Regions from separate parts of the Clostridium chauvoei genome, predicted to be linked through region 1. Evidence: a T-box and tRNA genes for the amino acid it is inferred to sense, from the RefSeq annotation. Region 1 holds a T-box; the other holds one or more tRNA genes.
What was found. A T-box is a leader RNA that pairs with one kind of tRNA and senses whether it is charged. The one in region 1 lies ahead of thrS (threonine--tRNA ligase), so its partner is inferred to be a tRNA-Thr.

Region 1 (10,743 bases):
CGGCATTCTTGCAGATTTCTCTCCAATTGTCTATATCAACAGTAACTCTTTTTTCGAAGTCACTTGTTGTTGAGGTCATATAGCTAGATGAAATTACAAACTCACCTAAATCCTCAGCACTTTTGAATATCTTTATATATAAAAATTCTGTATGATCTCCATACCATACTCTATTAAATTCTCTTACAAATTTTAATATTTCAGGTAGAACCTTTTCAGTTGGTAAATCCCAACACTTCTTAAGCATATCTAGTTGTTTTATCATTAGTGAAGCTTCTTCTTCTGATATCTTTCTACTACTTTGAGCATCAGATATTACTTTTTCTACAGGAGTATTTGGTACCCTTAAAATTAATCTATCTTTTCCATAGATCCATTTATAAAAAGCTTCTTGTAAAAAAGAATATTGGATATACCCCAGTAAAGCTTTTTCATTTGGAAAATAACTCCAAACATTGTTAAGTCCATTATTCCTACAATAAATTAATGTGTGAATGTAAAGGCTTTTCTCTGTAGGGGGAGTATCCATAAACATATGTCCTCTTATAGTTTTATTTTCACTTATAAGATTTTCCCAGTAGTCAAAAGAGTCGTAATTCTGTCTCACCTTTATCACCTTTCTTTCTACTATATAATATATTATATAGTATAATGTACCATCTTTTCAAGTTGTTTCATTGTGTATTAAAGGTTATTTTAAATCCCTTGCTTAAATGAACATTCTGAAAACTTGCCTATTAATACCTTTGAATTTTAACCATTTTTACCTTATAATTTAAGTAAGGATAGTAAAAAAAAGGAGGCATAAGCTTTGTACCACTGTGAAATTTGCGGCTCACCAGCGGATGTTCATCATATAGTCCACAAACATGAAGGGGGGTACGACTTCGATTTAAATTATAAATATCTTTGTAACCTTCATCATAGAGGAAAAAATGGCCCCCATAATTGTATTGAAACAGATTTAAAATATAAACTTGAATTTCAAGACAAATTGTACAAGCTTTTACCTAAAGATTTTTATAGCGTCAAAGAGATTTCAGAAATTTTAAAATTACCTAGTTGCTCTCTTAAACGATTAATAAAAAATCTTAAACTATATAAAGAAGGTTATCAAAAAGATGAAATTATAAAACACTTAATGGGTGGAAAACTCTACTCCCACTCTATGTTAGATGAACTTGAACTTGAACATTTATTTAATAATATTAATATTAGCTAAAATTTAACTTATTATTCAATATAGGGTGATTTTTTATCACCCTTTTTTTAAAACCTTTGTATTACATAATATGTTTAGAAAGCAAAAAAAATAACACAGTTGCCTGTGTTATTTTTTTGGAGCGAAAGACGAGACTCGAACTCGCAACATTCACCTTGGCAAGGTGACGCTCTACCATTGAGCCACTTCCGCAAATATAATTGGTGCAGATGAAGGGAGTCGAACCCCCACGCCAATGGCGCTAGATCCTAAGTCTAGTGCGTCTGCCAATTCCGCCACATCTGCTTACCTATTTACTTCATTATATAAAAATATTCATGAAAAATCAATATAAAATTTATAATTTTTAACCTTTTAGTAAATAAATATCTTATTTTTTTCTAGTTGACATTAATATTTTATATTATTATAATTAATAACAAATAATGAAAATACGTTGAAGAGAAGAGTAAACTAAAGCTTCATTTACAGAGAGAGATTACGTTTGGTGTAAGTATTCTTATTTGAAATTAGTTGAAGACCCCCTCTGAGTGACTCTAATAAAGTCCGTTTTATCACGTTACGATAACTACTTTAAGAGGCCTTTTTAGGCAATTAAGGGTGGAACCGCGGGAATATTACGCTCTCGTCCCTTTTCTGTATAAATTTTATATAGAAATTGTGATGAGAGCTTTTTTTATTATTATTTTTAACTTTAAAATATTTTTTGAGAGGAGTAAATTATTATGATTAAAATTACTTTAAAAGATGGATCAGTTAAAGAATTTGAAGCTGGTATATCAGTTCTTGATATAGCTAAATCAATTAGCGAAGGTTTAGCTAGAAATGCTTGTTGTGGAATAGTTAATGGTGAGGTTGTAGATCTTCGTCATATTGTTAATGAAGATGTTGAACTTGCAATTTGTACATTCGACTCTAAAGAAGGTAAAGATGCTGTAAGACACAGTATCTCTCACGTATTAGCTTATGCTGTTAAAAGATTATTCCCTAATGCTAAGTTAGCTATAGGACCTTCAATTGAAAATGGATTCTATTATGATTTTGATTTAGAAAAAGCTTTTACTACTGAAGAATTAGTTAAAATTGAAGATGAAATGAAGAAAATAATAAAAGAAAATCCTTCAATTGAAAGATTCGAACTTCCAAGAGCAGAAGCTTTAAAGCTTATGGAAGAAGCTAATGAACCTTATAAAATTGAGTTAATTAATGATTTAGGGGAAGATGAAATTATTTCATTCTACAAGATTGGTGACTTTACTGATTTATGTGCTGGCCCTCATCTTATATCATTAAAAGCAGTTAAGGCAATTAAGCTTATCAGAAGTGCTGGTGCTTACTGGAGAGGCGATGAAAAGAATAAAATGCTTTCAAGAGTTTATGGAACAGCATTCTTAAAAAAAGCTGATTTAGATGCTCATTTAGAAGCTTTAGAGGAAGCAAAGAAAAGAGATCACAATAAATTAGGTAGAGAACTTGGAATATTTACAACTGACGAAAATGTTGGTCAAGGACTTCCTTTAATAATGCCTAAAGGAGCTAAAATAATTCAAACTCTACAAAGATGGATTGAAGATGAAGAAGATAGAAGAGGTTATGTTTTAACTAAAACTCCTTCAATGTCTAAGAATGATTTATTTAAGGTTTCAGGACATTGGGATCATTATAAAGATGGTATGTTTGTTTTAGGTGATGAAGAAAAAGATGCTGAAATTATGGCTTTAAGACCTATGACTTGTCCATTCCAATTCGCTATTTATAATTCAGATCAACACAGCTATAGAGATTTACCTATAAGATATGCAGAAACTTCTACTCTTTATAGAAATGAATCTTCTGGTGAAATGCATGGATTAATTCGTGTTAGACAATTCACTTTAGCTGATGGTCACATAGTTTGTACACCTGAACAAATAGAACAAGAATTTAAAGGTTGCGTTGAATTAATAGACTACATAATGAAAACTTTAGGAATTGATGGAGATATCTCTTATAGATTCTCTAAATGGGATCCAAATAATACTGAAAAATATATAAATAATCCTCAAGCTTGGGAAGAAACTCAAGTGTTAATGAAGGGTATATTAGATCACCTTAACATTAATTATGTAGAAGCTGATGGTGAAGCTGCATTCTACGGTCCTAAACTTGATATTCAATTTAAGAATGTTCACGGAAAAGAAGATACAATAATAACTATTCAAATCGACTTTGCTCTTGCAGAAAGATTTGATATGACTTATATAGATAAAGATGGCAATAAAAAGCGTCCTTACGTTATTCATAGATCATCAATCGGATGTTATGAAAGAACTTTAGCAATGCTTATAGAAAAATATGCTGGAGCTTTCCCTACTTGGTTATCTCCAACTCAAGCTATCGTTCTTCCTATATCAGACAAATATAATGATTATGCAGAATCAATTGTTAAAGAATTTAAAAATGCTGGTATAAGAACTACTTCAGACTATAGAGCTGAAAAAATAGGATATAAAATTAGAGAAGCTAGACTTGAAAGAATTCCTTATATTTTAGTTGTTGGTGAAAAGGAAGCTGCTAATAATGAAGTTTCTGTAAGAAGTAGAAAGAATGGTGAAGAAGGGGCTATTGCTGTTTCTGAATTAAAAAATAGATTAATATTAGAAATTGCTAATAAAGAAAAATAATATTAAAATAAAAAATAGTCATTTACTTTAAAGGTAAATGACTATTTTTATTTTGTAAATTTAAAATATATAATATGGTTAAATATTATATCTTAGTGATGTGAACAGCCATCATGGTTACATGTATGACTCATTGAAAATTCATGTAGCTTACTATCATTAAGTGCTTTTATATTTTCATCTATAGTTCCTGCTATTGCCTTATAAACTTTAATTCCTAAAGAATTTAATTTAACTATTGCTCCTTGACCAATTCCCCCTACTACTACAGCATCTACAATTTCTCCTGCTAATGCCTTTATAGGTTGACACTTCCCATGCTCATGATTTAAATCCCCATTACCTATAGTTGAAAGTTCGTTTTTTTCTGAATCGTATATTACAAACATTGGAGCTGTACCAAAATGACCATATGGTATGCTTTCTATTCCCTCATTTGATTTTACCGGGAAACAAATTCTCATAATTAATCCTCCTTCAATAACTTTTTGCAACAACTTTTCATTGATTTGCAATTAATTTTGCATTGTGAAATATTAATATCACTAAGTTTTATATTTAATTTATTAGAAATTGAGTTTATATCATCATTTATCAGTAAACTCATAAAATTTATAGCATTTTCTAAAACTTCTTTATTTAAATCATAAACTACATAATATCCTCTTTTATATCCGGTTATTAAGTTTACATCTTTTAAAATTTTTATATGTTGAGATACTGCGGCTTCAGATATATCTAAATGTTTTGCAATGCCTTTAGCACATATATTTCTTTTAGATAATAGTAATAATATTTTTATTCGAGTTTCATCACCCATAGCTTTAAAAACTCTTACTTTTTCTTTCATACGTATCTCCCATTTTTAGTTAAGTAATTGCTTAATTAAATTATATTACTCTTAACTATTTTTATCAACTATTTTTAAACTAAAAAATTAAGCCTGCAAAATGCAGACTTAATTTTTTCTATTTATTATTTTTTTCACTTTTCTTTTTATAATATACAACTCCTCCAACTATAACTATTATAATAATAGCTACTACTGCTACAGTTGTTGCAGTTGAAGTTTCAGCTTTTTCTACTTCTTTATTATTTTCATCAGATTGCGCCATTGTTTCAAAGCCTACTTGTGATGTTGTTTTATCATTTGTTAATGTATTCTTATACATTAAATAGTATGCTGATGCTGACCAACTAAAGTTCTTAGTATGCAAGCCTGCACCTGTTTCTGGATTATAATTTTCTCTAATAGGTCCATCTGCTATTAATCCTTCTGCATTATCAAATAATTTATGAGATAAAGTTAATGCATCATCATAATATCCATAATTTTGAAGCGCTTCTACTCCATATAAAGCTTGATCTAACCAAACTGGTCCTCTCCAGTATTTATTAGGATCAAATTTAGGATTATCTTTAGATGCTGTTGGTAATGGAACAAAAGTATTAAACATTTCTGGATTCATCATAACCTTTTTAACACCTTCTGCTTGTTCCTTATCTGCCATTTTAGCCCATAAAGGTATCCATCCTTCAGTTCCCTTTCCTCTATTTACAAGTAGTTTCTTTTGAGAACCATCTTCATTTATTTGTAAATCATAGAAGAAACCAGTTTCTTTATCATACATATTTTCAGATACATAGTTCTTAAGATCTTCTGCTTCTTTAGAGTATTTCTTAGAATCCTTCTTTTCGCCTAATTCATCAGCCATAGATTTTAAGAAGCCTTTTTCAGCATAAAGATAAGCATTTAAGTCTACAGATTCTTGGTTAATTGAATAACCTACAAGTTTACCATTCTTATCTTTATTTTCAAATACTTTTACACCTATATCTCCTTCTCCATAACCCTCTTTATCAAATCTAGTTGCATTGTCCATTCCACTTTCCCATGCCGCTGCTAGGATTCTTTCTTCTTCATTATTGTTAAGGTCATGAACCATTCCACCATATTCAGCTACCCCATTTTTATCATGGTCTCTATTTTTATACCACCAATCATGATAAGCAACTAACTTAGGATACATTTCTTTTAAGAATTCTTTATCTCCAGTAGCCTTATATACATTCCATACTGACCAAGCAGCTAAAGCTGGTTTTGAGTTTCTTTCATTCCAGTTTCCGCCTTCTCCGCCTCTAGCTTCGTCTTGATTATAGAATATAGCATCAATTATAGCCCCTTCATCTTGTGGTCTAATTGGATCATCTTTTTGTATTTGGTAATCAAATAACGCTTTTATGTTATTCTTTGCTAATTCACCATCAAATTGTGCAGTTGCTACTGCTTGCTTCCAAGAATCCCATGCCCAGAAACCAACAAACCATTTATATGATAAAGATGGAATTACACCATCATGTTTAAGTGCTCCTGCTGCACTTCTCCAATTGGTAATTAACGTAATCATTGATTTAACTGCTGCATTCTTATATTTTTCATCAGCTGTTTTTTCTTCTTTAAAAGTCTTATCTAAATAACCTTGCCAACGAGATTCATTATCTTTAAATTGAGTATCTACATCTGTAACTATTTTTTTAACCTTACCAGTTTCTTTGCTTAATTCATCCGCTGTAAAAGTATAACTCTCTGTTGAGTATGTTTTAAATGTTTCCTTTGCAGGAATCTTAACTTCATCCTTTAAAACTGTCTTATATGTGTTTCCATCTACTGTTGTACTTGTATTTCCATTATATTTTACTTCAAATTTAGTTTGATCACTTGAGAAGAATGACCAAGTAGATCTTACATTTGAAAAGTTTACTTTTACTCCTTCACTAGTTGCTTCTAAAGTTTGGTTTAAATCATATACTTTATTTCCTGCATCATCTTTCTTTAAAGCATAAGGGGATTTATTAAATATATTTCCTGTCCATTCAAGCTTTAAATTAAGTTCTTTATCGGTATTGTTTACTACCTCAGTTCTTATTAATGCAGTTCTATTTGTTGCAAAGATAAGTTCTAAATTTAAAGTGAAATCTTGTAATTCATATTTTTGCACTAATTTACCTGGATAAAAATCAAAAGAAGTTTTAGCTGTTCCTAAATCATACGCTGTATTAGTAGTTGAGTTTATAATATTTATTTTGCTAATAGTATCAGACATATTTATAGGATACTCTTCCCCCACTATTAATGGTCCTGTAAAACCTCCATAAAGATTAGTGTCCCCAGTCTTAGGTAAGTAATAAGCATGCCATGCTCCCATGTCTGAAAAAGGATTATCCAAATTTGTTGAGTAATCATCATTTAATTCAACCTTTGGACTTCCTGTTACATCAAGAACGTTTTTAAAGTCTGTTATTTGTGCTCTTTTATCTTCTGCAAGAACATTAACATAACTAAAGTTAGTGAACAATGCAGTTGCTACTAGAGCAGTTGCTACTATTTTTTTGAGTTTCTTAATAGCCATCTTAACATTTCTCCTTTTCAAAGTTGTATTACTAAAATAAGTCCTATAGTAAATGTTAAAAATTACTACCCCTTTACTTATTCTCAGTACCATTAATAGTATGTTATAAACCTAACTATTATATTCTCAAAATTATAAATACCTACAACATAAAAAAGCTAAATAAGTCTATAAAAACTTATTTAACTTTTATTAATCTTTTTTCAGTTATAATATAATCAACTTTAATATCATGTTCATCTACTAATAAATTATCCTTAACTTGAAAATCATAAGCTAATGCAACTTTATTATTTTCTTTATAAATATCTAAAAGATATCTATCATAATAACCGCCTCCATAACCTATTCTATTTCCATTACTATCAAATACAGAGCCAGGCATTATTATTAAATCTAATTTATTTTTATCTATATTTTTATCAAAAGATATAGGCTCCAATATTCCATATTTATCCTTGGTTAAGTTTTCTAAAGAAGTTATATTAATAGCTTTCATTTCTCTAGACTCCTTAATAGTCTTTGGTACAAATATTTTTTTTCCATTTTTTAATGATTTATTTATTAACTCTTTTGTATCTACTTCACTACCATAACTTATATAAGTAAATATATTAGTACTGTTTTTATATAATTCTGTATTTAATAGTTTACTTAGTATATTATTATCCTTTTCAATCTTTTCTTTAGCATTTAAGTTATCTCTAATCAAAAGTACTTTATCTCTCAACTCTTTTTTACTCATTTTTCTCATTCCCTCTTATATATTTAATGATATTATATACTCTTATTATTGCTATATCTATATAAATTCACTTATATATAGTTGATAAAAATTAAATAATAATTTATTTTTAAATAAATCATTGACTTACTGAACTATTAAGCATATACTTAAACCCAAGACAGTAATTAAATTTAAATATCGCGGGGTGGAGCAGTTGGCAGCTCGTTGGGCTCATAACCCAAAGGTCGTAGGTTCAAGTCCTGCCCCCGCAACCAAATTTCCCATAATGCCGCGGGATGGAGCAGTTGGCAGCTCGTTGGGCTCATAACCCAAAGGTCGTAGGTTCAAGTCCTGCTCCCGCAACCAAAAAAAAACTATACAAATTGTATAGTTTTTTTTGGTTATTATTAATATCCTACTTCGTCTGCAATAACTATTACTGTAAATCTTCCTGGGAATTTTGCTCCATTATTTACTACTGATAAATAATTGCACACTCTTCCCTTTACAAAACAATCTTCACAATTTCCACTTTCAGCACAAGGAGTCTTATGGTTTATTCTTTTTGCATTCATAATAGCTACTCTCTTTATTCTATCCAATGCTTCATCCATATCTTTAACCATTTTATTGGCACCTATTACTACAATAACTTTCTTTGGTCCAAATATCATACCTGCAGCTCTGTTTCCTGAACAATCCATATTTACAAGTTCTCCTGCTTCTGTAACCGCATTTGTACTTGTAATTAAATAATCAGCTACCATTGACTGTCTCATTATTTCTACTATTTCTGAAAATGGTAAATCTTGATACCTATCATAAAAATTATAATTCCCATTTCTTATAGTATTAACCAAATCCATTTCATTTAAAGTTACTGACCCACCTAATGCTATACTTGAACCTTCTTCAACTAATTCTAAAACCTTTTCTTTAGCTTCATTTATGTTATCAACATATACAGCATTATATTTTCTTTCATTTAATATCTCTACAAGTTTTTTAGCATCACATTCAAGCTTCCATTTTTTAACCTTGTCCATAAAAATACCTCTTTTCTTTTACTCAATTATTACTATATATAATCTTAGCACATTTTTATCAATTTAGTAAACCGGTTTTTAAAATTTGATAATTATTCAATTATATTATGGTATAATTTAAATAATTTTGTCTAATGATAATATATATAATTACAATAGGTGAGTTTATGAAAAAATTTTATAAATTTTTAAGTTTAGCATTACTAGTTACTATATTAATTCCATCAAATAATCCCAAAGCTTATATAGATAGCAATTCTATTGAACCTAAATATATTATTTATATTGATGTTAATTCATTTACTCTATCATTGATAAATAATAAAACAAAATTAACAGAAAAAATATATCCTGTTGCAATAGGTAAACCTAATACGCCTTCACCAATAGGTACATGGCAAATAACTAGTAAAGCTCTAATGAAAGATGCATTTGGTGGATATTGGTTAGGATTAAATGTTCCTTGGGATACCTTTGGAATTCATGGAACTAATAGACCCGACTCAATTGGAACTATGGCTTCTGGTGGATGTATTAGAATGTATAATCATAATGTAAAAGAATTGTTTAACTTAGTTGATTACGGTACTTCAGTTGTTATTAGCGGTGGACCTAATTGGAGATTTTCTAATTATAATAGAATTATAAAACCTAATAACAGAGGTACTGATGTGTACCTAGTACAAATGAAACTTAAAGCTCTAGGTTATTTTCCTTATCCTATTACAGGAATTTATGAAAGCACTTTAGAAAAAGCTGTTCTTTCATATAAAGAAGAACATGGTTTCCCAGTAACAAACGAAATAGATTCTAAATTTTTAGATTCTATAGGCTTATGGAAATTTGAATAATAAAAGAGTGCTTTAACGCACTCTTTTATTATTAAGAATTTTCAAATCTTTTCGTTATAAATTTTGCTACTCCATCGTCATTATTGCTACCTATCACTCCTGTTGCCAGCTCTTTTAGTGTTTCTGTAGCATTTTCAGTTGCATAACATTCATCAGAAATTTTAAACATAGGAATATCATTAACATTATCACCAAAAGTTATTAATTTATTTTGATTTACATATCGTGATAAATATTTTATAGCATTTGCTTTAGAAGCTATTGAACTATAAGCATCTAAATAATATCCGTCTCCATAAAGATCTTTATAATAATCTACAGTTATTCCATCAACTTCTTTAATTTTTTCATATATAGGCTTAACTATTTCTAATTTATCAAATATTATAAAGTTAATAATATCTGCTCCATTAATAGTTTTATAATAATCCTCAACTTTAACGAAAGTTTTTAAGGATTTATGGCACCTTTCTTCATAAAAGTTTTTTTCCATTGTACATGTAAAATCTTTATGATATACCCATAAATAATTATCTTTTATTGCATAAACAAAGCAATTTTTCTTATGTTCTTTAAAAATATCTAATACTTCTATAACTGCTGATTCTTTAATTTTTTTAATATCTATATATTTATTTTTATTTATATCATATATTAATACTCCATTCATCATTGCAACTGGTAGTTTAATATTTATTCCTTTTAAAATATCTACTGCAGTTGCTGGTGTTCTTGCTGTAGCTACAGTAAATTGAATCCCTTCATCTATTAATTTATTTAATTGATTTTTAGAAAAATCACTCACTTCTTTATCACTATTTAAA
Region 2 (10,743 bases), 540 kb from region 1:
GTTATTAAAGAAATTAAAGATTATCTAAAAGATAATGTTATTATAGTAACAATAGCAGCTGGAATAGATTTATCACAAATAGAAGGTTGGATTGGAAGAGAACTAAAAATAGTAAAGACTATGCCTAATACACCAGCTTTAGTAGGTGAGGCAATGTCTGCTATATGTCCTAATAAATTTGTAACAGAAGAAGAGTTAGAATATATATGTAATTTATATAAAAGTTTTGGGGATTGTGAAATACTAGCAGAGAAAGATTTTCATGGTTTTGTAGCATTATGTGGATCATCACCTGCTTATGTATTTATGTTTATAGAAGCTATGGCAGATGCTGCAGTTAAATTAGGAATACCAAGAACTAAAGCATATAACATGGCAGCACAAAGTGTTTTAGGATCTGCAAAAATGGTTTTAGAAACTAAAAAGCATCCAGGAGAACTAAAAGATATGGTTTGCTCACCTGGTGGAACAACAATAGATGCAGTAATAGAACTTGAAAATCAAGGATTTAGAAATGCAGTTATTAAAGGCATGGAAAAGTGTGCAGAGAAATCTAAAAATATGTAAATTTACTTAAATTAAACTAAGTTGTATTTAATTTTAAATATAGCTTAGTTTTTTATTATTATTTATAAATTTTACTTTTTATATTGATATAATTTTAGCTTTTTTTATTAAATATTTATTAAATTTTAATGTATATTTGTAAATGTTCATAATAATACTACTTTTTTATATAAAATAGTATAAATAATAATAGTTTACCTAAAATATAGATGACTATATAAATATTATACGAATTATTATTAAACAATGTAAAAAAATATTCGCAAATTAGTTGAAAATTTTAATGTATTTTGTTACTATGATATGTGGGTAGTAAATAAAAATCCAAATTTTATTGATGCAAGGCTAAAAAATAGTCTTTTCATAAGGAGGCAATATTAATGTCAGCATTTATTGTTTTAGGCGCTCAATGGGGCGATGAAGGAAAAGGAAAAATGACAGATTACTTAGCGGAGGAAGCACAAGTTGTTGTTAGATTCCAAGGTGGAAATAATGCAGGTCATACAGTTGAAGTTGGAGAAAAGCAATATAAGCTTCACTTAATTCCTTCAGGAGTATTATATGATGATAAGCTTAATGTTATAGGAAATGGTGTTGTAGTAGATCCAGAAGCTTTATTCACAGAAATAGGCTACTTAGAAGGTGAAGGTGTTAAGGTTACACCAGAAAAACTTATCGTTAGTGATAGAGCTCATCTTATAATGCCATATCATAAAGTTTTAGATAAATTAAAGGAACAAGCAAGAGGCAAAAATGATATAGGAACAACTGGTAAGGGAATAGGTCCTTGTTACACAGATAAATTTGAAAGATGTGGAATAAGAATCTGTGATCTTATGCACAAAGATGTTTTTGCTCAAAAGTTAAAAGAAAACATAGAAATGAAAAATGATTATATAACTAAAGTTCTTGGTGGAGAAGCTTTAAACTATGATGAAATCCTTAATCAATATTTAGGATTTGCAGAAAAGTTAAGACCTTTTGTACAAGATACTTCAGTTAGAGTATATGATGAAATAAAGAAAGATAAGACAGTATTATTTGAAGGAGCTCAAGGAATGTTACTTGATATAGATTATGGAACATATCCTTATGTTACATCATCTAATACTACTGCAGGTGGAGTTGCTAATGGTGTAGGTGTAGGGCCAACTATGATTACAAATGCAGTTGGTATAGCTAAGGCATATACAACAAGAGTTGGTAAAGGTCCATTCCCAACAGAATTAAATGATGCTACTGGAGATTGGATAAGAGAAAAAGGTCATGAATATGGAGTAACTACTGGAAGATCAAGAAGATGTGGATGGTTAGATACTGTTATATTAAAGACTACAGTAAGAGTATCAGGTTTAACTTCATTATGTGTTACTAAAATAGATACATTAGCAGGACTTGAAAAACTAAAGGTATGTGTAGGATATAAGTTTGAAGATAAAGTTATAGACTATTTCCCAGCAAGTTTAGAAGATTTAGCTAAATGCGAACCTATTTATGAAGAATTTGAAGGTTGGGGTGAAGAAGTAGCTGATGCAAGAAGCTACGAAGAATTACCTGAAAATGCAAAGAAATACTTAAAGAGAATAGAAGAACTTACAGAAACTAAAATTTCTATTATTGGAGTTGGTCCAAGAAGAGATCAAACAATAAGAGTAACTTCAGAATTATAAAAATAAAAGAATTATCTTAAATAGCTTACTATTTAAGATAATTCTTTTTTTATTAGGAATAATGAAATAATTAATACCTAATACTATTAATAGAAATTTATAGCAGAGGTGATATTATGATAACAAAAGATACAACATTAAGAGAGGTAATTTCTAAAAATCATATGGCACAATCTATATTAATGAGTTTTAGAGTAGGATGTGGAGTAATTACTACAAATAATGATAAAACAATAGAAGAAATAAGTTCTGAATATGGTATAGATAGAGAAGAATTAATTAGACAATTAAATTTCAACAGATACTATTAAAATTTAGAGTTATGTTAAAAGAGCATTAATTTAAGGGGAATCTATAAAATTGACTTTAAAAAAAGTTGTGTATATAATTTAACTATAAGAATTAAATTGTGCATATTATTTAAACATAATAATAAATTAATTAGAAGGATAGGTGGTACTTGTGATAACTAAGGAGATGACAATCGGAGAAGTTATAAGAGAAAAAGCAGATGCAGCCGAAATATTAATGAGTTTTGGGATGGGATGTGTTGGATGTCCATCAGCACAAGCTGAAACATTAGAAGAAGCTGCAATGGTTCATGGATTAAGCATAGATGCTCTAATAGAAGCTCTAAACAAGTAATAAAGAAAAATTATCAGCTCTGTAGTAAGATTTAACTACGGAGCCTTTTATTTAAATTTAAAAGAAATTAGTAGGAGGGGGACTATGGGAAAAAAGTATTCAAAAGAATATGAAGTACATTTTTACGAGGCTGACTATAATTTAGACTGTACAATGACTTCAATAATAAACATTTTAGCAGATGTAGGAACTGAACAATCAGAAAAGTTAGGGGGAGGAATACAGTATCTAATAGATAAAAATATGGCTTGGGTATTTTATCAATATGATGTAAAGGTCAATAGATATCCTAAGTATGGAGAAAAACTTAAGGCTACGACAGAAGCTATAGGGTTTAAAAAGTTTTATGCTATAAGAGAGTATAATATTTATGATGAAGCTGGAAATAAAGTTGTAGAAGCACAAGCGATATTTTTCTTAATAAATATGGAAAAGAGAAAAACCATGAGAATACCAGAAGATCAGTATAAAATTTATGGTTTAGACTCTGATATTAAAGATACATTTAAGATAGAAAGATTAGAGAAGCTAGAAGAGGTCACTTATAAAAAAGATTTTAAAATTAGATATAGTGATATAGATTTTAATAGACATGTTAATAATGCTAAATATGTGGAATGGGCTATAGAATCATTACCAGTAGAAGTAGTAAGAGATTTTAGGTTAGAAAATATAAAAGTAACTTTTGAAAAAGAATGTACCTATGGAGAAGAAATATGTGCATTATCATCGATAAGAGAAGAAGATAATGGGACACTGACATCTATTCATAGAATTGAAAATAAGGATGGAGTAGAACTTACAAAATTAATAGGAATTTGGGAACATATTTAAAAAATCGTAGCTAATAAATTTTTTTTATTAGCTACGATTTTTTTATTTAGAGTTAGCTATATTTTTAGCAACGCAGTATCCAGAACTCCAAGCCCATTGTAGATTAAATCCACCACAATCTCCATCTACATCTAATATTTCACCACAGAAATATAAATCTTTTATAAGTTTAGATTCAAGGGTTTTTGAATCTATTTCTTTAGTATCAACTCCACCGATTGTTACTTGAGCTTGATTAAATCCATTTGTTCCAATACATTTAAATCTCCATTGTTTTAAAAGATTTATTAGTTTTTTTCTATCTTTCCATTCTAAATCATAACAAGGACAATGAAGATTGGTAATTCTAGCTTCTTTTAATAAAGTAGGAATTAGCTTTTTATTAACTACTCCTATTAATGCATCTATTATAGGTCTATGAGAAAATACAGCCAAATGACCTTCAATGAAATTTTCTATATCTTCTAAAGAAGAATTAGGCATCATATCTACAAGAATTTCAACTTTTTTTCCTTGATTAAGAGCTTTAGATGCGTGACCTGATATTTGGAGAATTGGAGGTCCAGAAATTCCATAATCAGTGAAAAGAATCTCTCCAAATTCTTTTCTTGCAGGTTTATCGTTAATTAATAGTGTGGCATATCCATCAAATTTTATACCTGACAATGCTTTTAAATTAGGATGTTCTAACTTTAATTGAACTATTCCAGGAATAGGATCAATAATTTTATGGCCTAAGGATTTTGCTAATGAATGTCCAGAGCCATCAGAACCAGTTTTAACTGCTGATTTTCCTCCACAGGCAAGAATTAATTTATTACATGTGAATAAATTATACTCTTCGTTACTTGTGGATAACTTAAAACTTTTTTTCCTGTGGATAGATTTTAATTTGCAGTTTGTGTATAAAGGAATTTCTCTCTCCTCTAAAGCAAATCTAAAAATATCCACAACAGAAGAAGCTTGTAACGATTGTGGGTACATTTTTCCGTTATTTAACTCAACAATAGGTAAACCTAAAGATAGGAAAAATGATTTAGCATCTTCTACTGTAAATTTAGATAGTGATTCAACAAAAAAGTTAGAGTTTTCACTATGATAAGATAAGAAGGGAAAAGATATTGTGCTATTTGAAATATTGCATCTACCATTACCTGTAGTTAGAATCTTTTTACCTATTCTATCGGTAGCTTCTAAAATAGCTACATCTATACCAAAATCTTTTGCGGCAATAGCTGCAGTTAATCCAGAAGCTCCACCACCAACTATAATTAAATCATGATGTATCATAATATTTAGTCTCCTTAATGTATATTTAAATAAATTTTATCATAGTAATATAAGTTATAAAACTATGGAATACTATTTATAGAGGTGAAATATATGAAAGTAAGAGTTATAAATAAGGATAGTAGTGATTTTGAAAAAGAATTTAAAGTTAGAAGAATGAATTATGATCAATCAGTAGTTAACTATCCTAATTCTAAAGGTATAAATATATTTTTAAACAAAGATATAGAATTTATTACTGAATCAGATGTAGATAAATTTTTAATTAAATATAGAGATTTATTAAAGATAAAGTTAAATAGAGGAATATCAATAAACTTATATAAAATATTAGTAGATAATATTCAAGAGCAATTCAATGAAGAATTTGAAGCACTTAATTTACTAAAAGATAAATATAAAGTAAATAAAAGAGGAATATGGGATAAAGAAATACTTTGTATCATTAATAATCACATACCTATAAATATTATTGCAAGTGGAGAAAATTTTAAAAAAGTTGGGTATAATATATCTATAGAAGAAATTAATAAAGAAAAATTTTTCGAATTATGTACCTTTGAAATTAAAAAAATCGAAAAAGAAATTAAAGAAAAAGAAAAGCAACTTTCTAGGTATGGACAAGGCTTAAAGTGCCTAGAATCAAGAGATAAGATGGTGAAATTACTAGAATAAAATCTAGTAAAAACCTAGTATAAAATTAAATAAATAAAAAAGTTTAAAAAAAGTGTTGACACTATATTAAAATTTATGTATTATAGTTAATGTGCTCGGCAGGAGAAAGCCTCCTGAAAGAAAAGAGCAAAACTTAATATGGCTCCTTGGTCAAGCGGTTAAGACACCACCCTTTCACGGTGGTAACAGGGGTTCGATTCCCCTAGGAGTCACCATTTATTTTGGGCGCATAGCTCAGCTGGGAGAGCATCTGCCTTACAAGCAGAGGGTCACAGGTTCGATCCCTGTTGTGCCCACCAAAATTAAATGGCTTAGTAGCTCAGTTGGTTAGAGTACTGGCCTGTCACGCCAGGGGTCGAGGGTTCGAGTCCCTTCTAAGTCGCCATTTTAATTTTAAAAAACATAACATAAAATTTAATATTTTAAGCTATATGCTGGCATGGCTCAACGGTAGAGCAGCTGACTTGTAATCAGCAGGTTGTAGGTTCGATTCCTATTGCCAGCTCCATATATGGCTCCTTGGTCAAGCGGTTAAGACACCACCCTTTCACGGTGGTAACAGGGGTTCGATTCCCCTAGGAGTCACCATTTTATTTTGGGCGCATAGCTCAGCTGGGAGAGCATCTGCCTTACAAGCAGAGGGTCACAGGTTCGATCCCTGTTGTGCCCACCAAAATTAAATGGCTTAGTAGCTCAGTTGGTTAGAGTACTGGCCTGTCACGCCAGGGGTCGAGGGTTCGAGTCCCTTCTAAGTCGCCATTTTAATTTTACAAAAGCTTAAATATTAAAAACAAAAAACAACTTAATATGGCTCCTTGGTCAAGCGGTTAAGACACCACCCTTTCACGGTGGTAACAGGGGTTCGATTCCCCTAGGAGTCACCATTTATTTTGGGCGCATAGCTCAGCTGGGAGAGCATCTGCCTTACAAGCAGAGGGTCACAGGTTCGATCCCTGTTGTGCCCACCAAATTAAATGGCTTAGTAGCTCAGTTGGTTAGAGTACTGGCCTGTCACGCCAGGGGTCGAGGGTTCGAGTCCCTTCTAAGTCGCCAATTTTGCTGGCATGGCTCAACGGTAGAGCAGCTGACTTGTAATCAGCAGGTTGTAGGTTCGATTCCTATTGCCAGCTCCACAAAAGCTTTGGATTTTTCCAAAGCTTTTTTTATTGTTTGAAATTAAATATAAAAAACTAAGACGATGAAATAATCATCGTCTTTTTAAATTTAATTGTATTCTAATGTCTTCTGCATAAAATTTGTAAAGCTTAAAGTTACCGACAAGTCTAGAATAAATTCTTTCACTATAGATTTTAGTTATCATAGGAAGACTTAAATTAGTAGATATAAGCATTTTTTTATTTTTAAGTAATTTTCTATTAATTAAAGTGAATAACTCTGTAGCAGAGAACTCTGTAATTTGTTCTGCTCCTAAATCATCAATAATTAATAAATCACAATTAAGCAGTAATTCTTCTAATTCATAGTTGTTATTAAATCTAATATCTCTAAGACATTTAATAAGTTCATCAGAAGTTTTATAAACAACTAAAAATCCTTCATCAAGTAATTCTTTTGCAATGCACCAAGATAAGTATGTTTTACCAGTACCTGAATTGCCATAAAACAATAAGTTATTATTGTGCTTTGAAAAATTAGGAACATAATCACCTTGAATAAACTCTAAAATATTTTCTATATTTCTTCTTGGAGAAAATTTATCTTCTCCAATTTTATGGTTGGAATATAAACTTATATCAAATTTATTAAAGTTATGAGTTTTAACAGCATCTTCTAAATCAGAATCCTTATAATATAATTTAATTAACTTATTTTTGTAACATGAGCATTTTTTTATTCCAATATATCCTTCATCCTTGCATTTATGACATTGATAATGAAGAGATAAATATTCAGGATCATAACCTTTTGAAACTAATAGCTCGTATTTTTTAAATCTTAAGTCGGTTATTGTATCTTTAATTTTATTTAGTTCTTCTTCAGTAAGTCCTTTAAGTATGGACAAAGATAAATTCAAGCTTTGCTTTTGAATTGATTTTTCTAATTCCATAATTTCAGGATGCTTATCAGAAATTTCTTTTCTTCGTGCATTTAAATTATTTTGTTCTTTAATTTTAATTTGTTCATATATATTAGCTAATTCTTTTTGGTATCCTTTAATCATCGTTATCCCATCCTAATAGTTTCTTTTCAAGAGAATCGTAGTCATAATCTCTTGGTTTGAAGTTATTAAATTTTAAATTAGATTTAGTATTAGGTGTATTATCGAAAGATTTTTTAGCAGATGAACTTTTAAATTTAGCTTCTTTGGCTTCTATATCTTGAATAGTTTTTAAGTTATCTCTATTCCAGCTTGATAGAATTCCATCGATATATTTAAAGTCAGCTCTATTCAATCTTTGAGAGCATATGTCACAAGCCTTTTTTATTACATCTAATGAGAAGTTATAAGTTGTAGTCCATTTTTCTAACATATCTTCTTGAGGTTTCATTATATCTGCATTTTTAATTCCAAGGAATTTAAGAATCTCTCTATATGTACCCCATTTATCTTCTGTTTTTCTTATATAATTTTGAGCATCTTCTACAGTTTTAATATTCATTTCATGCCATGCAATAGCAACTTTTTCTATATACCTAGCATTACTTTTACCTCTAGAAACACAATATTCTATAATTAAGAGTATTAACTCAGATGAAAAATTATAATCTTTTTTCCAACTTATATATGTAGTGAATTCTGTAGGGGATAAAGGTCTTCCAATTAATCTTTCGATATCCTTTAACATTCCATTATTAGTTTCATCAGATAATTCATCTAAAAGGTTAATTTCTTTAGAGTTATTTATAGGTTCAAGAGATAAATCTATAAAATCTATTTCAAAATTACCCATTTTATCAATGGGGATTAACTTAATGACACCTTCATCATTCCAATAATTTAATGCATTTATAATGTCAGATTCTAAAAGATTTAATGATGAAGCTAAAATTGAAGAACTTATTCCTATTTCGCCACTCATATTATGCTTAAGCATTAACAAGTAGACTTTAATAAACTCTCCTCTAGCTTTTGGCATATACTTTTCAATAAATACATTACTAATAGGAGTAAATTTTAAGGGCTTAGATTTAAGCATAAATGTACTCATAATTTCTCCTCTACCTTTCTTTATATTTATTTACATTAAGTTAATTATATCAAAGTGAGGTATATCACTCAATAAAACAATTAACAGGTAAAATGAATAATATTAAATTTATAGGGAACATTATTAAATGTGTTTTCAATAATAGCAATAAAAAGGAAGGAGAAATTATGTATACAAAAAAAGACACAGTAGGTGTCACGATAAAAATAATATTATTAATTATCCCAATAGTTATAATGTTATTAGCAAACGATAATTATATTTTAGAAGCATATCTTAATGATAGTGTTATTGGATATGTAAATAGCAAAGAGGAAACTAAGCAGGTTTATAATGAATTATTACAAGAGGTAAATATAGATTCAAATATAGTAAATAACAACAATGAACCTATTAAATATAATAAAGTAAATGAAGAGGTAGTATTAAGTAATAAAAATGAAATTAAGAAAAATATGTTAGGAGCTTTAACAGGAAAGACATCAGCTTATCGATTAAACTTAGATGGAGAAAAAATAGGGTATATAGCTTCTAATGATATGGTAAATAATATATTAAAATTAGCTGCAGATAAACAAATAGATAATTTAAATATAGATAAAGGAGATATTGTATCAGCAGATATATCCTGTAATATAAATTTACAAGAAGAAGTTACTGATTTATCATCTTTAGATACAGAAGAGGAGTTAGCGGAAGAAATATATAACATTTCTAAAGAAGGCGAAAATTTAGTTGCAATTAATATAAAAACTAAAGAAACTGTACAAGAAAGTATAAAACCACAAACTATTACAGCTTCAGATGAAAATTTATATATTGGAGAAAGTAGAATCGAAGAGGGGCAAGATGGCATTAAAAATGTCTTGAAAGAAATTACATATAAAAATGTAGGAGAAGAAGAAAGTAAGGTTTTAAAAGAAGACATAGTAAAAGAACCTATTAATACAATTATTTATAAAGGGAGTAAAAACCCATATTATGAGGGGGTAGCTTTCTTAAATAAACCTACAGGCAGTGATGTTATAACTTCAGGGTATGGAGAGCGTTGGAATTCTTTTCATAAGGGAATTGATATAGCAGGAAATATGGGAGATGAAGTAAAAGCTTCTATAGAGGGGACTATTATATATGCAGAATATAATAATGGAGGATATGGTAACTTAATAAAGGTAGAGCATGAAGGTGGAATGACTACGTATTATGCTCATTTAAGTAAAATATATGTTAAGCCTGGTGATAAAGTAAAAGCAGGTGATTTAATAGGGGCTATAGGTAGTACTGGTTTTAGTACAGGACCACATTTACATTTTGAGTTAAGAGTAAATGGAGAACCTGTTAATCCATATGGATATATTCTTTAAAGCAAAAAATAAGGCGTCTTAATAAAGGCACCTTATTTTTTTATAAGCTTATTAATATTTACTTTTCCTTCACCTTGATAATTTTTAGGCATATCAAATGGATCGCAAGATACTTTTAGTAATGAAAGCGTATCTTTAAAGGTTAAACCAGGATCATTTTGATAAAGCAAAGCACATATTCCAGATATATAAGCAGTAGCTAATGAAGTGCCAGTATAACTTCTATAAGACGCATCTAACTTTTTAGGATATAATTTAATTCCATTCTTTTCAGATATATAATTTACATTACAATTTAAAGATACAATATCTACACAAGCAGCAGCTACATCAGGTTTAGAGCCTCTTCTTAGATTCCCAGCAGAGGAATAATTATAAGGTTTAATTACTCCTGTAGTATCAACACCTGCAACTGTTATACAATCCTTTGAGAGTGCAATTCCTGTTATTGAGCCTTCAATATTTTTGTTGCTACCACTTGGAACAATTGGAGTTATATTTTTGCTAGTAGCTAACTTAAATATTTTA

Region 2: it has a tRNA-Thr gene. The T-box ahead of thrS (threonine--tRNA ligase) is inferred to sense a tRNA for this amino acid. The anticodon was not compared.

Annotation. Positions count from the first base shown of each region.
Region 1 is NZ_CP018624.1:2,298,401-2,309,143, forward strand. Features, by position in the region: gene BTM21_RS10725 (hypothetical protein) at 1-607, opposite strand, end outside; gene BTM21_RS10730 (HNH endonuclease) at 812-1,222, shown strand; tRNA gene BTM21_RS10735 (tRNA-Gly) at 1,340-1,414, opposite strand; tRNA gene BTM21_RS10740 (tRNA-Leu) at 1,424-1,507, opposite strand; T-box leader at 1,650-1,858, shown strand; gene thrS (threonine--tRNA ligase) at 1,948-3,885, shown strand; gene BTM21_RS10750 (NifB/NifX family molybdenum-iron cluster-binding protein) at 3,978-4,349, opposite strand; gene BTM21_RS10755 (ArsR/SmtB family transcription factor) at 4,352-4,735, opposite strand; gene BTM21_RS10760 (MGH1-like glycoside hydrolase domain-containing protein) at 4,854-7,295, opposite strand; gene BTM21_RS10765 (5-formyltetrahydrofolate cyclo-ligase) at 7,474-8,040, opposite strand; tRNA gene BTM21_RS10770 (tRNA-Met) at 8,222-8,297, shown strand; tRNA gene BTM21_RS10775 (tRNA-Met) at 8,313-8,388, shown strand; gene BTM21_RS10780 (lactate utilization protein) at 8,430-9,068, opposite strand; gene BTM21_RS10785 (L,D-transpeptidase family protein) at 9,236-9,919, shown strand; gene BTM21_RS10790 (Cof-type HAD-IIB family hydrolase) at 9,951-10,743, opposite strand, start outside.
Region 2 is NZ_CP018624.1:2,838,960-2,849,702, reverse strand. Features, by position in the region: gene proC (pyrroline-5-carboxylate reductase) at 1-567, shown strand, start outside; gene BTM21_RS13410 (adenylosuccinate synthase) at 948-2,237, shown strand; gene BTM21_RS13405 (hypothetical protein) at 2,354-2,548, shown strand; gene BTM21_RS13400 (DUF1858 domain-containing protein) at 2,700-2,882, shown strand; gene BTM21_RS13395 (acyl-[acyl-carrier-protein] thioesterase) at 2,967-3,716, shown strand; gene BTM21_RS13390 (BaiN/RdsA family NAD(P)/FAD-dependent oxidoreductase) at 3,759-5,006, opposite strand; gene BTM21_RS13385 (hypothetical protein) at 5,100-5,681, shown strand; tRNA gene BTM21_RS13380 (tRNA-Glu) at 5,822-5,896, shown strand; tRNA gene BTM21_RS13375 (tRNA-Val) at 5,905-5,980, shown strand; tRNA gene BTM21_RS13370 (tRNA-Asp) at 5,990-6,066, shown strand; tRNA gene BTM21_RS13365 (tRNA-Thr) at 6,115-6,189, shown strand; tRNA gene BTM21_RS13360 (tRNA-Glu) at 6,195-6,269, shown strand; tRNA gene BTM21_RS13355 (tRNA-Val) at 6,279-6,354, shown strand; tRNA gene BTM21_RS13350 (tRNA-Asp) at 6,364-6,440, shown strand; tRNA gene BTM21_RS13345 (tRNA-Glu) at 6,491-6,565, shown strand; tRNA gene BTM21_RS13340 (tRNA-Val) at 6,574-6,649, shown strand; tRNA gene BTM21_RS13335 (tRNA-Asp) at 6,658-6,734, shown strand; tRNA gene BTM21_RS13330 (tRNA-Thr) at 6,740-6,814, shown strand; gene BTM21_RS13325 (ATP-binding protein) at 6,889-7,863, opposite strand; gene BTM21_RS13320 (DnaD domain protein) at 7,856-8,851, opposite strand; gene BTM21_RS14105 (peptidoglycan DD-metalloendopeptidase family protein) at 9,019-10,215, shown strand; gene BTM21_RS13310 (S8 family serine peptidase) at 10,248-10,743, opposite strand, start outside.